DNA from 3 places in the Paenibacillus sp. NPDC093718 genome. Region 2 is predicted to be linked to each of the others. Evidence: riboswitches for the same ligand, from Rfam matches in the RefSeq annotation. Region 2 holds a riboswitch; each other region holds the start of a gene.
What was found. Region 2 has a riboswitch for cyclic di-AMP ahead of ACQKPA_RS12120 (hypothetical protein). Riboswitches for the same ligand answer to the same signal wherever they lie in the genome.
Positions count from the first base shown of each region.

Region 1 (5,123 bases), on a different contig from region 2:
TAGAAATCGACAACATCGATCTGGAGACCATCGACGGGATACGCCACGCATTCAATGCCGTGGGACTGCATCCGGAATATGACCTGGAGATTGATTTTCCAACGGATCTTCCTTATGATAAGGTTCATTCCGATATGCCGCTTAACGAGAAGCAAATCCTGCTTCTGGATCGGCATGATGAGCTGAAGGAAATCTCGGAGGTATCCGATATTGTACGCTCGATCAGCGGCATTCATAAAGGACGGTACCATCTTTATTATCCGGAGGAGAAGGTAAGTCCGCTGCTGGCTCAAATGCCGGAGAAGATAGCCAGTGTTTTCAAACAACAACATTAACCTAGATGGAATACAGAAACGCTTGGTTTACCTGCAAATTTACCCAGCTAATGGAAGATATACGACACAGAAACGACAGGAAGGAGAGTGTGGATTTTATGTTATTCGACACGCACACTCATATGGATGCTGCCCAATTCGACGAAGACCGGGAAGAGGCAATCCAGCGGGCGCTCGAAGCCGGCGTGACCCGGATGATTAATATTGGATTTAACCGGGAGACGATTCCGACTACGATGAAGCTGGCAGAAACCTATAATTTTATATATGCAGCGGTGGGCTGGCATCCTGTAGACGCCATTAGCATGGAGGATCAGGACCTGGATTGGATCGCCTCTTTGTGCAGTCATGAGAAAGTGGTGGCTATAGGAGAGATCGGTTTGGACTATTATTGGGATACGTCTCCGAAAGAAGTTCAGCACCGAGTGCTTCGGCGTCAGATCGGACTGGCCCGGGAATTGAACATGCCGATTGTCATTCATAATCGGGATGCGCATGAAGATATCGTGAGAATTTTGCGCGAGGAAAAAGCCTCCGAGGTGGGCGGTGTCATGCATTCTTTCTCCGGAAGCTGGGAAACGGCCAAAATGTGTCTCGATATGGGATTCCATATTTCGTTTGGCGGGCCGATTACCTTCAAAAATGCAAAGCAGCCCAAAGAGGTTTTGGCGCAGGTTCCGCTTGATCGATTATTGATCGAAACTGACTCCCCTTACCTGACACCTCATCCCTTCCGCGGGAAACGAAATGAGACCGCATATGTAAAATTAGTGGCGGAGGCGGCAGCCGAAATTAGAGGGTTGTCCTATGAGGAATTGGCCCAAATTACCACCCAAAATGCGCTGGAACGATTTGGTATTTAGCGAAAACGAGAGCAAAAGCGATGAAAAAGGGAGCATTTTCGATTAATTAAAGTTTTTTAATCAGAAAAGGCGTTGATATTACAATATTTTAACCTTTTACATGAGAAAATGTGGTTGAATGTTGCTTTACAACCTGCATACAAACAGGATATCATCTTTTCAGTGATAAGAAGCTGCGATGTGCAGATCGCGGCCGAATATTTCATGAACCGTCTCGCTTAATCTCTGAAATTCTGGAGAACGGGGGAACCGATACCGCCGTGCATACTGGTCTGAATGCGCGCAGCTGTATTTGATTTCTTTTTCGGGTCTTTGGGGTGAATTTGAAGGATCTCGCCATGAGCGGGTATCCGGATCTAGGGCGTCTCTCTTACGTCCGAACCCGACAGCTAACTCCGTAAGCGAAATAAGAGGGGAATTCTCGTGCATACCATTTCCATGATTCTAATCATCAGGAAGCCACGTTAGAGCCTCTAGTACTCTTTCAATGGCTTTCTTTTATTTTTGAATAATGGAGAGGGGATCATCATACTCTTGGTAAACAAGGGGTGGTGGTACATGGACGGAAAGACGGGAATTGACGCAGGGTGTAGATAGATAGCAGGGCGCCTTGTGAGAAAAATTGCTATAGTCACGTCAAATGCATTCATGCGTTTACCTAGACGGCGGGACTATGAAGGAGGATGGAATAGTGGGCATTTTTCAACCTGAAGAAACCCATGAATCACAATCATCCAGCATGTCTTACGCATTGAGATGGAAGCATGACAATTTGCGTCAACTGATGTTGCTCGGTGCCATGGGTGCCGTTACGGTATCACTTCTCATATCGTTGGTCGTACATGATCAGGCAGGCAAGGAGGTTCAGCTTGTCGTCGATGGTCGTGTCACCACAGTTGAAACACGTGGATCATTGCTGCAGGAATTGCTGGATGAGCAAGCGATCACGTTGAGTCCTCAGGATCAGATTTCGATGCCTTTAAACGGCGCGATCCAGGATGGAGACCGGATCATCATTGACCGGGCAATTCCAGTCAAAGTTACAGTAGGCAGCACAACCAAAACCATATTTACATCCCAGGATACGGTTGATCATGTACTTAAAGAGGCTGGTATTACGATCCAGGGTGAAGATATAGTACAACCGGCACAGAACACGAAGCTGACCAGCAATATGAATATCGATGTCGTTCGCGTCACGAAGCAAAAAGTTAAGGAGACGGAAGATCGGGATTTCCGTGTGATCAAAACAGCCGACCCATCGCTTGAGAGAGGCGATAACCGCGTTATTCAGCGGGGCGAGCCTGGTCTCATGGTGAACCATTATGAGAAGGTCTACCACAATGGCAAGCTGGTTTCCAAGACGAAGGTCTCCCAAGAAATTGAACGCAGAACGAAGGATAAAATCATTGCCGTTGGCACGAAAAAAGTGGAGAAGCCTGTCATCGTTCAGGCGGCAGCCACCGATGTAAAGGCTACACCGGCTAAATTGTCCGGTACGAAAAAAGTAACGACCGCCAAGGCTGTCGAGAACAACGTGGTTTCTCGGGCAGGCGTTGATTTTAAATACAGCAAGGTATTGAACAACGTGTCGATGACGGCGTATTCCGCTGAGCAGCAGGGTATCGGTACACGCACTGCATCCGGCACACGCGTTACAGAAGGGCGCACCATCGCCGTTGATCCTAACATCATCCCGATCGGCTGGTGGGTCTATATCGAAGGCATTGGCTTCCGTCGTGCAGAAGATACGGGCGGTGCCATCAAAGGCAACAAAATCGATGTTTATTATGATTCACTGAAATCGGCCATAAATTTCGGCCGGAAGAGCGGCCGCACCGTTTACGTGATCGGTCCGGTTAAACCTGAATTGAACTAGACGCATGAATTCCAATTTACAATACCATTCTAATGCTATACTATTTAGCTTATAATATATAATGATGAAGAAGAGGGAATATTTCCTCTTCTTTTGTTTTGTTAAGAACGGAGTATATAGGGCTAAGATGGTGGAACCTAGAGGTTGTACAAGCCTGTTTTCTTGGGAAGGAAGAGAACAAACGCATGATTAAAGAAGTGATTGTAGTGGAAGGCAGAGACGATACCGTTGCCATTAAACGGGCCGTAGAAGCGGATACGATCGAAACGGGCGGCTCAGCGATCAATAAACAAATCCTGAAACGCATAGCGCTTGCTCAGGAGCGCAGAGGCGTTATTATATTAACGGATCCTGACCATGCAGGGGAGCGGATCCGCAAAATTGTGGATCAGGGTGTCCCTGGCTGCAAGCATGCCTTTATTCCGGAAGCGGATGCTACCCGCAAAGGGGATATCGGCGTGGAGAATGCCTCGCCAGAAGCGATACGGCGTGCGCTGGAGCGGGTCCATACCTCCTTTGAGGGTGGAGAGAGCCTAATCAGTCTGGAGGACATGCTGGAGGCTGGATTATCAGCCCACCCGGAGGCGGCTGCAAGGCGTATGACGATGGGAAACCTGCTCGGGATCGGATATTGCAACAGCAAGCAATTCCATAAACGATTGGCCATGTTTCAAATATCGCGGGAAGAATTTCTGGCCGCGCTTGCACAGCTGGAAGAAGGGGGCGTAAGCCAATGAATCGGATCGAGGATATATCAACACCAAGACGGACGAAGGAGATCATCTCACGGCATGGATTCTCCTTCAAGAAGAGTCTGGGTCAAAACTTTCTCATCGATCAGAATATATTGTATAAAATCGTGGAGGCTGCAGGACTGGATGAAGATAAGGGAGCGCTTGAGATCGGGCCTGGGATCGGTGCGTTAACCGAGAAGCTGGCACAGACGGCAGGAACTGTCACCGCGGTCGAAATTGATCAGCGCCTGATTCCCATCCTGCGGGAGGTCCTGGAGCCCTATGAGAATGTGAAGGTGCATCATGGGGATGTCCTGAAGGTGGATCTTCACGAACTGTTCCGTCAGGATTTTGCGGGCGTATCGAAGGTAAGTGTGGTTGCGAATCTGCCGTATTATGTGACGACGCCGATTCTCATGAAGCTGCTGGAGGAGAAGCTGCCGCTGGAGAATATCGTGGTGATGATTCAGAAAGAAGTGGCAGAGCGGATGGCGGCGGCACCGGGAAGCAAGGATTACGGCAGCCTTAGCATTGCCGTTCAATATTACAGTGAGCCTAAGCTGGTCTGTATTGTGCCGCATACGGTGTTTATCCCGCAGCCGAATGTCGCTTCGGCAGTTATTCGCTTGGCGGTCCGGGAACAGCCTCCTGTCAGCGTAGAAAACGAAGGCTTCTTCTTCGAGGTGGTCCAGGCCTCTTTCGCCCAGCGGAGGAAGACGATTGCCAATAATCTGAAGAGCCGGTTCTTTCCGGGAGAAGGCCGTGAACGGCTGGAGCAGCTGCTGCAGGAGGCGGGCATCGAGCCTTCACGGCGCGGTGAGACCCTTAGTATTGAGGAGTATGCCCGGCTTAGCAACATATTGTACAACGCGGATATTCGTTAATACGGCCATTAGAGCGTCCATAGACCCGCGGAAGGTCTCGACCCGATAAATTGATGTTTCCAAGAACCAATAGTCACAGTGGCCCATACCATAGGGTAGGGGTGATGTTGTGATGAACTTGGGAGACTTGGTCGTTCGTAAATCCTACGGCGGCGATGTAACGTTCCGGGTAGAAGGCATGCGGCAAAATAACAATATCGTCATCAAAGGGACGGAATTCCGGTTACTGGCCGATGCTCCCGTTGATGATCTGGTCACGGTCCCGCATCCCACCTTAAGCGAACGAACAAAGCAGGCACAGATCAAAGCCAATGAGTCGCTGGACCGCCTGCAGAAGCACAGACAGGAGCAGAGCGAGCGTCAACTGGCCAGCCTGCGCAATATCGAAGGCGGCCAGCTTGCGGATAAAGGATATTTTGACGTGCCGG
Region 1 is NZ_JBNNUS010000020.1:46,790-51,912, reverse strand. It holds gene ACQKPA_RS32160 (HD domain-containing protein) at 1-335, shown strand, start outside; gene ACQKPA_RS32155 (TatD family hydrolase) at 434-1,198, shown strand; cyclic di-AMP (ydaO/yuaA leader) riboswitch at 1,404-1,618, shown strand; gene ACQKPA_RS32150 (G5 domain-containing protein) at 1,890-3,077, shown strand; gene rnmV (ribonuclease M5) at 3,263-3,814, shown strand; gene rsmA (16S rRNA (adenine(1518)-N(6)/adenine(1519)-N(6))-dimethyltransferase RsmA) at 3,811-4,695, shown strand; gene yabG (sporulation peptidase YabG) at 4,808-5,123, shown strand, end outside.
Region 1: linked by a shared signal. The riboswitch ahead of ACQKPA_RS32150 (G5 domain-containing protein) and the one ahead of ACQKPA_RS12120 (hypothetical protein) in region 2 are both predicted to bind cyclic di-AMP.

Region 2 (5,123 bases):
CCAACCTGATGATGGTGCTCAAAAATATGTTCAAGTGAGCAGGTGAAAACAATGGAAGCGAGGACGGTAGTTCTTTCTAGCTGATGTCCTAGAAGAAATAATACGCCTCCGAGCATTCCATCAGGAAGGAACGCTCCAGCGGCAGGCTGCCTAACCGCTTACGGGTGATGTGCTGTTGCAGATTGGTCTCCAGATCGGCGAGGGCCGATACGGCGAGCTGCATTCGTGCGGATCCCCATTGCTGCTGCTTCTGGGCATAGCGAACGGCCTCGGTCACGGGCATACCTCTCAGCCTCGTAAAGACGGATGCCCAGCGGACCAGATCCGCGAATTCTCTCGTGCTTGGCAGGGCATATTCGGCATACCCGGCCGCGTCTTTGCAGCTGATTTTGAACAACCCGCAGTTCCAATCTCGGTCGCTCCAGGGGATAAAGCGTTCAGCTGAGCCCCGGTCGAAACGAAATATCTCCATGTAGCTGATGAGCTCTGCATTTAATGCAGGCGATGCGGTTTCGATGACGGGGGCCAGTGCGGCCTCGATGAGTTTCGTCATGATCTGCGCTCCTTTATAGGAATGTTATATGCACGGCAAAAAGGCCTGGTGAGCAGAGTAACCCCGCTCTCCAGGCCTATTTATCGTTAGAGGCCCTGCTACAGTGGCCGCTTCGCTTAAGGCTCGGGTGGTGTTCTCTCTCAAAGCGCGCCTACGAGGTTAGCTGACGGATTCGGGCTTGAGAGCACCCTACCGCGATGCCTGATCATCAGGCCTGCGGATTCACCCCATTCACCAACAGAAGCTCCGTTGGCGGTTTGGTTCCCCCGTCTCCCGATCTGTCGAGAGCTCAGCGTAAACGAATGTTTCGAATGATGGATGAATCATACGCCGGAGGACTCTAAAAGTAAATGGCCATATTGAACGGATACATTCCGAAAATCGATGAAAACCGTAAAAGAAAACGCGTACATTCGGTCGTGACATCTATTATCATGGCAAAATCTCGGTATCTCGATAGATTGCGATAAATACAAGAAAACAAGAGAAATACATAGTATAGAGCAGAATTCAAGAGATAATGGGGCGAAACCGGTCAGATCCTGTTCGACATAACGCTACATGTGTTTTTGCTCACATTTACTTCCTGCAAGGCCGGACGTATGATACGAACTATGAATTGACGGACATCGGCGGCAGGCATACGGGCAGCCGTTCCATGAAGACCTAAAGGCTGTGTGAGAGCTGCCGGGCTTTTATGGATCGAATCTCGGGCGAGGGCACCATGGGCCTTCGCTGAAAATGCAGGATGATGCGACTCTCACCGCTCGAACCTGATGCTGTGCTGTTTTGCCGGACCTGGATGTTAGTCAATGGCTAATAGAATAACATGCTACTCGTTTTTAATTTTCGCTGAGTCCTTGAATGGAAAAGGAACGGGGGAACCAGTCGGGAGATGAACTTGATCTCTCAGGGGTGAATCCCATGGACAAGATAACGGTCTATGGGTAGGGCGACTCTCACGCCCGAATCCGTCAGCTAACCTCGTAAGCGTATCGAGAGAGGCAACGATTGTCGTGGACTTGGGCCACGGTGTATTTCACCGTGTTCTGATGAAGAAGCCTGCGGGAAGAGTTCTTCTCTTTCCCCAGGCTTCTTTGTTGTTGTCTTCTCTTTCTGAACTTCTTAGGAGGAGAAATAAAGATGGAGAAACCGCAGGAGTTTATCCTGGTATCCGCGCCTAACAAGGCCGGGGAAGAATTTATCCGCCAGCTGATCTATATGCGCATTTCGTTTGCGGCCATAGCCAACAACCGGGTTGAACAGGAGAGGCTGCGAGAACTAGGCTGCACCAACATGATTCTTATCGATACAAGGGATGAACAAACCTGGATCATTCCCGAGTTTCCCGTCAGCAAGGTGTATTTGTTTGAGAGCAGCTTGAACCTGTGCTGCCGCTATTTACGGATCTGCCGGACATGGACGACGGAGTCGATTTATGTGATTACCCATTCCAGCAATCCTCGATTGATATACAAGGGACTGGGTGCCGATGTGGTGCTTCATACGAACCATCATCAGGTATCCTTCCTGATTTCATCCATTGTCAGCTAAGCGCCTTGGCTGATGTGACAATGAGGTTTTAGGAGGTTATTTTCATGCAGGATTTATATATGGTGCTTATCTTGGGAGGAACCTACGGACTGTTCATGCTGTTTATGTCCTGGTGCGGACGCGTAATTTCGGAAACGGAGGTGGATTAGTCGTGATGATCATTTTAATATGCACGCTCTTTATTTTTCTATATTTGATTTACGCGCTGATTCACCCTGAAAAATTCTAGGGAAACAGCTGAAGGAGGAAGGCATTCGTCATGGGCATTTTACAAATTGCCATCGTTATACTTGTTCTGGTGCTGCTGGTAAAGCCTCTCGGAACTTATTTATATCAGGTGTTTCGCAATGAGGGGAATGGAACGGATAAATGGTTCTCCTGGTTGGAGAAACCGATCTTCGCACTGATTGGGTTGAAAGAACGAAAGGGAATGACATGGAAAGGGTATGCCATCAGCTTTGTGATAACGAATATGGTGCTGGTCGCAGCGGGATATTTGATTCTTCGGTTGCAGAGAGTATTGCCCTTCAACCCGAACGGCATCGACAATATGGAATCTACCTTGTCGCTCAATACGATCATCAGCTTTATGACGAATACGAATCTCCAGCATTACAGCGGGGAGTCGGGATTATCCTATATGGCCCAGATGGCCGTCATTACGATGATGATGTTCACGTCCGCGGCGACCGGGCTGTGCGTGGCGATTGCGTTTATCCGGGCGGTGACCAGCAAAGGTACAACCGTCGGCAACTTTTTTGAGGATTTCGTCAAAGCCCACACCCGGGTGTTCATCCCGGCCGCATTTATCATTGCGATGGTACTGGTTGCGCTGCAGGTGCCGCAGACTTTGAAGCCTATGCTCAGCGTCACGACGCTTCAAGGAAGCGAGCAGCAAATAGCTGTGGGGCCGGTGGCTGCGCTGGAATCGATCAAGCATCTGGGCACCAATGGGGGCGGGTTTATGGGGGCCAACTCGGCGCATCCGTTCGAGAACCCGTCCCCGCTGACCAATGTGATCGAGATTCTGTGCATGTGGAGCCTCGGGGCGGCGCTTCCTTACACATTTGGTTTGTTCGCGAAGAGCCGCAAGCAGGGCTGGATTATTTTTTCGGTGATGATGACCTTGTTTATCGGATTCCTGTCCTTGAACTATGCCGCTGAAACCAACGGCAACCCGGCATTAAACCAGCTGGGCATCGACGCCTCGCAGGGCAGCATGGAGGGCAAGGAGGTCCGGTTCGGGATCGCTCAATCCTCCCTGTTTACGACGGTGACAACCGCGGCCACGACCGGGTCGGTCAACAACATGCATGATACGCTCACGCCGCTTGGCGGGATTACGCCGCTATCCCTGATGATGCTGAACTCCGTTTTTGGCGGAAAAGGCGTCGGGCTGATGAACATGCTCATGTATGCGATATTGGCAGTGTTCCTGGCTGGTCTTATGGTTGGCCGAACACCCGAATTTCTAGGGAGAAAAATAGAGGCGCGGGAGATGAAGCTAATTGCGGTTGTTATCCTGGTGCATCCATTGATCATTCTGGCTCCGACCGCACTTGCGCTGATGACGGATGCGGGGCAGGCAGGCATTACCAATGCAGGCTTTCACGGCATCTCACAGGTATTGTACGAATACACGTCTTCCGCGGCCAATAACGGTTCCGGATTTGAGGGTCTGTCGGATAACACGCCGTTCTGGAACATTACAACCGGACTGGTCATGCTATTCGGGCGTTACATTTCGATGATTGCCTTGCTGGCAGTGGGCGGCTCGTTGATGCGGAAGCAATGGGTTCCCGAGACGCTCGGGACGTTCCGGACAGATAATAAGCTGTTTGCCGGCATTCTGATCGCGGTGGTTCAGATTATCGGTGCATTGACCTTCCTGCCAGTACTTGTGCTCGGTCCGATTGCTGAGCATCTGACGATCCGTTAATAGAAAAGGTGGCCTATTTCCATGAATAATACGAGAAAAAAAGCGATGTCCAAAGAGATGGTCCGTCAGGCGCTGAAGGACAGCTTCACAAAGCTGAATCCCGTCCTGATGATGAGAAATCCGGTCATGTTTGTTGTGGAGGCCGGGACTCTGGTTGTTCTGTTGATGACGTTATTTCCATCCTATTTCGGGACAGAGGGCAGTATCGGATTTAATGTGACGGTACTTGTCATTCTGCTGTTGACGCTGTTGTTTGCAAACTTCGCAGAGGCGCTTGCCGAAGGACGCGGAAAGGCGCAGGCCGATTCCCTTAAGCAGTCGAAGCAGGAAATGACGGCACATAAAGTGATGGAGAACGGAGGGGTACAATCCGTGCCGTCCACGGATCTTCGCAAAGGAGATATCGTGATCGTCACGCAGGGCGAGATGATTCCCGGGGACGGGGAAGTCATTGCGGGCCTTGCTTCCGTTGACGAATCGGCGATTACCGGCGAGTCCGCCCCCGTCATTAAAGAAGCCGGCGGCGATTTCAGCTCGGTCACCGGGGGGACGCGGGTTGTCAGTGATACGATCCGCGTCCGGATTACGAGCGATCCCGGGGAATCGTTTATCGACCGGATGATATCGCTTGTTGAAGGAGCTTCTCGCCAGAAGACGCCGAATGAAATTGCGCTGAATACGCTGTTGATCGTCTTAACGCTGATATTCCTGATCGTTGTCGTTACGCTCGCTCCGATTGCGAAGTATCTTGGCATCGAGCTGTCCGTTCCGGTGCTGATCTCGCTGCTGGTATGTCTCATCCCGACCACGATCGGGGGATTGCTGTCGGCGATCGGGATTGCCGGCATGGACCGGGTGACGCAGTTCAATGTGCTGGCGATGTCGGGCAAGGCGGTGGAGGCCGCCGGTGACATCAACACGATGATTCTGGATAAGACGGGTACCATTACGTTCGGAAACCGGATGGCCAGCCAGTTGATTCCCGTCGGCGGTGAATCGCATGCATCCCTTTCGCAATGGGCGGGCGTGAGCTCGCTACTGGATGAAACGCCGGAAGGACGTTCCGTGCTGGAACTG
Region 2 is NZ_JBNNUS010000003.1:499,043-504,165, reverse strand. It holds gene ACQKPA_RS12130 (proline dehydrogenase family protein) at 1-38, shown strand, start outside; gene ACQKPA_RS12125 (hypothetical protein) at 89-553, opposite strand; cyclic di-AMP (ydaO/yuaA leader) riboswitch at 686-858, opposite strand; cyclic di-AMP (ydaO/yuaA leader) riboswitch at 1,394-1,562, shown strand; gene ACQKPA_RS12120 (hypothetical protein) at 1,697-2,107, shown strand; gene ACQKPA_RS12115 (potassium-transporting ATPase subunit F) at 2,262-2,336, shown strand; gene kdpA (potassium-transporting ATPase subunit KdpA) at 2,367-4,046, shown strand; gene kdpB (potassium-transporting ATPase subunit KdpB) at 4,068-5,123, shown strand, end outside.

Region 3 (5,123 bases), on a different contig from region 2:
TAAGACGGATGTAACCCAAGAACAGGAAGTTGCGAATATGGTGAAGCAGACGGTTGAGCATTTTGGCCGTGTGGATGTATTGTTCGCCAATGCAGGCATTGCTCATGATGCTCCTGCTGATCAGTTGTCGATGGACAACTGGCAAAGAATGATTGATATTAATCTAAGAGGGGTGTTCCTGTGCGATAAATATGTAATCCAGCAAATGTTATCCCAAGGAGACGGAGGGGCGGTCGTAAACTGCGGATCGATCCATAACCATGTCGGAAAAGCGGGCGTTACCGCCTATGCTTCCGCTAAGGGAGGCGTTAAGCTGTTAACCCAGTCGATGAGCGCGGACTATGCTCCTAAAGGGATCCGGGTCAATGCCGTATGTCCGGGATATATCGATACGCCTCTAATTCAGTGAAGAACGGAAGCGATCACCCAGCATCTGGTCGGCCTTCATCCGATGGGCCGCTTGGGGCAACCGGAAGAAGTAGCCAAAGCCGTGTTGTTTCTCGCCAGTGAAGATGCGTCCTTCATTACAGGCACGAGCTTGTTGGTGGATGGCGGATATACAGCCGTATAAATGAAGCAAAGCCCCGATATAAAAATCGGGGCTTTTTTTACAGGAAACTGAAGCTTATATAATGTTGACGCCAGCGCTGGCGTAACCTGCCACTGCAGTGACAAGAGTTGTGCCGGCAGCGGTTGCCGAGAATACCATTAACAGGCGTGTATTGGCCGGCACCGGAATGGCCAGGCCTTCTACGAAGCCATTGCTTACTGTTCCGAGGGTTACGACGCCTGTGAGCGGCGGAGCCAGCGTAACAAGAGCGCCTGGTATCGGTGTGAAAATATTGCTCGTTGCTGGTGCGCTGTACAGTTGTGCTGTAATCGTAACCGTGGTTCCCAGCAGGGAAAGCGCCGCAGTAGTGCTAAAGGTAGCGGACAGTGCAGTGATAGTACCAGCTCGTGGCGTGTTAAACGCCATGTTAAGCAGAGTACCAGCTGCTCCAGTGAGGTCAATCGTACCGCCAGCCAGCGTAAACGTATTGGCCGAGTTACCAAATCCTACGAGACCAACGGATCCGACTAATCCGCCTAAAACGGTGGTCAGAGCAAGCGGTATGCCGGATGCGAATGGGATGATGGCTCCTCCGGCGGCTGCTCCTGTTGCCCCAGTAGCTCCAGTAGCTCCAGTAGGTCCCGCAGGTCCAACAGGTCCGACAGGCCCGACAGGTCCAGCAGGTCCAGCAGGTCCTGCAATACCGGTTGTCGGTCCGGCAGGTCCCACAGGCCCGATAGGTCCGACCGGTCCGATAGGACCCTGAGGACCTACCGGTCCACGGATAGCTTTTGGGCATCGACGCTTTTTAACAATACAAGCATGGTCTTTACGACCTCCGTGGCCTTTATGATCACCATGGCCTTTATGATCACCATGGCCATGAGACGGGCAATGCTTTTTCTTCGCATGAATGACTTTTTTCTCTATTTTTTTAAGAGCACACAATTTTCTCTTTCTAGAAGAACGTTCCAAATGAAGCACCTCCTTTAGATTTGTTCTATACTACGCAAATACTCTCGGTACGGCATGGGTTAATAGCGCATAAATGATAGATAAACAACTATAATTTCCAGAATGTACGCTAGCCCCGGAGGCATTCATCTATTGACGAATAGCAAAACTATAGGATGAATCTCGGATTGCCCTACGATATTCATAGGCTCTGTACGCAGCGGTTCAAAAAAAAATTTGCGCCGTATTTGCGCCGTAAATGTGTGGGGAAAGCTTTCACAATCCGAATGTAATTCATGGCATAAACGATCCACCACATGAATGAGTAAGGGAGGTATGTCAAATGCCTGCTATATAGCGAAAAACGAGACTGGGATAAAATTCCTGTATCGTTGGGGAAGAGGCTTGAATGAGGCATTTTTCATGCTTTTCATAGGCCCTGGAAGAACGGCATTTCCGCCTCTGAATTTCCAGAAAAAGCGGTTAAAGGGGTTTGACTTTTCCTGAAGTTCCCTTTATCATGGACACACGCTTAGTTTCCGGCATACATTTTCCGGAAAGCGGGGGAACCAGTTTCACCAGGGGCGAGTCACTTGGAATCACGAGTGTAGGGTACCATCTTACCCGAGTCCGTCAGCTAACCTCGTCAGCAGTGGATGGGTCTTGCATACATAATGGATGTTCATAACAAAGGCCCTTAATTCTCTTTAGGGGCCTTTTCTCTATTTTTTGACCCCCTGCTGGCGGAGCTATGTCTAGATCCCCTGTTTGGTGGTCTTTTTGTATTCTGCTAAAGAGGAGGGGCAAGGCCTGCAAATGTTTAACCAAAACCAATTAAATCGGTCAGATGGCATTGGGTTTAAGCGTGGAAGGAGATGGATGAATCATCTTCCCTGAAGGTCCGACCCATGCAAGGTATCTGAATACCCTTAAATCCCAGTTAACATATGAGTTAACATGGATAATTTCAACATGTCGTTTTTAAGAATTGCAAAGTCATAATGAAAGGTTGTGGAAAGTTTTGAAGAGAGTGGTTGTACTGATGTTGTCATTGATTATGGGGGTGTCGCTTGCGGCTTGCGGCGACAAAGGGAGCACATTGGAGCAAGCCATTGAGCAGGGGTATATCACCGTGGGATTTGCGAATGAGAAGCCTTATGCCTACAAAGAGGCCAATGGGGAACTCACTGGAGAAGCGGTCGAGATTGCCCGTGTTATTCTGGAGCGGCTTGGCATCAAGGAAATGAGGGGAGAGCTTACGGAATTCGGTTCGCTGGTTGCCGGACTTCAGGCCGAGCGGTTTGATCTAATTACCGCAGGCATGTTCATTAATCCGGATCGCTGCTCTGCCGTATTGTTTGCTAATCCGGAGTACAGCATCGGGGAAGCCATTGCGGTGAAGCAGGGAAATCCGCTGGGACTCGGAAGTTACGAGGACATTGCTAAGAACGACCAGGCCAAGGTAGCCGTTATGACCGGAGCCGTTGAAATCGGCTATTTGGAGAAGTCCGGCATTCCTACGGACCGGATCGTACAGGTTCCAGATCAGGCTTCGGCCATCAGCGCCCTTCAGGCAGACCGGGTGCAGGCAATTACCATGACGGGGCCGTCCCTGCAGGCGATGCTGGATTCGGCCAGCGACGACAGCATCGAACGCGTGGCTGATTTCGAGCAGCCGGTCATCGACGGCGAAAGCGTTCGCGGTTACGGAGCTACGGCTTTCCGCCAAGCGGATACCGAGTTTCAGGAGGCTTATAATGCGGAGCTGCAAAAAATGAAGGAGTCGGGCGAGCTGCTCGAAATTTTGCAGAAGTTCGGGTTCACAGAAGAAGAGCTCCCGGGCGAGATGACGGCCGCTGCGCTTTGCGGGGAATAGCATGCCGAATTCATGGATTGATTTTCTCCCTACGCTGCTGAAAGGGGCGGAGATCACGATTGTGGTTGCTTTCTTTTCAGCCATCCTTGCGGTCGTGATGTCCTTTGCAGCCGGGTTATGCCGACTGTCGAAGCTGTGGATCATTCGCACGTTGGCAGCCGTGTACGTGGAAGTCTTTCGGGGGACCTCCTTGCTGGTGCAGCTGTTCTGGTTGTATTTCGCCCTTCCGTTCATCGGCGTCGAGCTTCCGAAAATGCTGGCTGCGATCCTCGCGATCGGGCTGAACTTCGGCGCATACGGCTCGGAAATCGTTCGCAGCGCCGTGTTGGCCGTTCCGAAAGGACAATGGGAAGCCGCCGTAGCGCTTAATCTGAAGCCTTGGCAAAGATTGTGGAATGTCATATTGCCTCAAGCGTCCCTGCGAATGCTTCCCCCTTTCGGGAATCAGCTTGTGGAGCTCATCAAATCCACCTCACTGGTTTATTTCATCACAATGGCGGATTTAACGTATCAGGCGATGGTGCTCCGCAATAATTACATCTCCTGGACGACCGAGATTCTGGTGCTGCTGCTCCTCATGTATTTTGTCATTGCTACGCTCGTTTCGCTGGCAGTTCGACTGCTGGAGCGTAAATGGACAGCGGGGAGGCTATAGTCATGTGGGATTGGAACTATGTATGGGATATCCTGCCCCAGCTCTTGAGTGCATTAAAAATGACGGTATGGGTGACGATCTGCGCTTTCGCGGTGGCATTGATCATCGGATTACTGCTTGCTTTTGCAGCGCGGAGCCGATTTAAGGTGCTGTCACTAATAACCAAAGGAATGATCGAATTTATTCGCAATACACCGCTGCTGGTGCAGGTCTTCTTCCTGTATTACAGTCTGCCGCTTCTTACCGGAATTTCCATTCCGGCCTTCTATGCCGGGGTGATCGGTCTCGGGCTGCATTACAGCACATATCTGTCCGAGGTGTACCGATCCGGAATCGAGGGAGTGCCGAAGGGACAATGGGAGGCTGCCACAGCACTGAATTACACGAAAGCCCAAACCTGGCGAAGTATTATCCTGCCGCAAGCGGTGCCGCCGATCATTCCGGTACTGGGTAATTATTTGATTGTTATGTTTAAAGAGACGCCGATTCTATGCGCCATAACGCTTGTGGAGATGATGCTGACGGCCAAAAATATCGTGTCGCAGTCGTTCCGCGCATTTGAACCGTATACGATGGTCGGGATTCTGTTCCTGATCATCAGTTATATCGCCTCATTGCTTGTGCAAAGGCTGGAAAAACGCATGAATCTGCAGCGTGGAAAATAAAAGGAGGGAATCAATTGAATGCCGTTGTGATCGATGAGCAAGCAAAAGCGTCGAAGGTGCCGCAGCAGGAGGGAAATCCCGTTACCGCTACGGGTACAAAGCCGATTGTGAAATATACCGGCGTGACCAAGTCGTTTGGTGATCTACAGGTGCTTAAAGGCATCGATCTGGAGATGCAGCCTGGAGAAAAGGTGGCTGTGATCGGTCCGAGCGGATCGGGCAAAACAACGATGGGCCGGATGCTGATGACGCTGGAAGAACCGACCGAGGGAACCATCGAGGTTGATGGCGAGCTGCTCTGGCATATGGAAGAGAAGGGCAAGCTGGTTCGGGCCAATGAAAAGCATTTGCACCGGATGCGCTGCAATGTTGGCATGGTCTTTCAGCATTTCAATCTGTTCCCGCACATGAACGTGCTTCGCA
Region 3 is NZ_JBNNUS010000012.1:55,022-60,144, forward strand. It holds partial or broken gene ACQKPA_RS28010 (SDR family NAD(P)-dependent oxidoreductase) at 1-571, shown strand, start outside; gene ACQKPA_RS28015 (exosporium glycoprotein BclB-related protein) at 626-1,525, opposite strand; cyclic di-AMP (ydaO/yuaA leader) riboswitch at 2,024-2,169, shown strand; gene ehuB (ectoine/hydroxyectoine ABC transporter substrate-binding protein EhuB) at 2,547-3,380, shown strand; gene ehuC (ectoine/hydroxyectoine ABC transporter permease subunit EhuC) at 3,382-4,035, shown strand; gene ehuD (ectoine/hydroxyectoine ABC transporter permease subunit EhuD) at 4,038-4,700, shown strand; gene ehuA (ectoine/hydroxyectoine ABC transporter ATP-binding protein EhuA) at 4,715-5,123, shown strand, end outside.
Region 3: linked by a shared signal. The riboswitch ahead of ehuB (ectoine/hydroxyectoine ABC transporter substrate-binding protein EhuB) and the one ahead of ACQKPA_RS12120 (hypothetical protein) in region 2 are both predicted to bind cyclic di-AMP.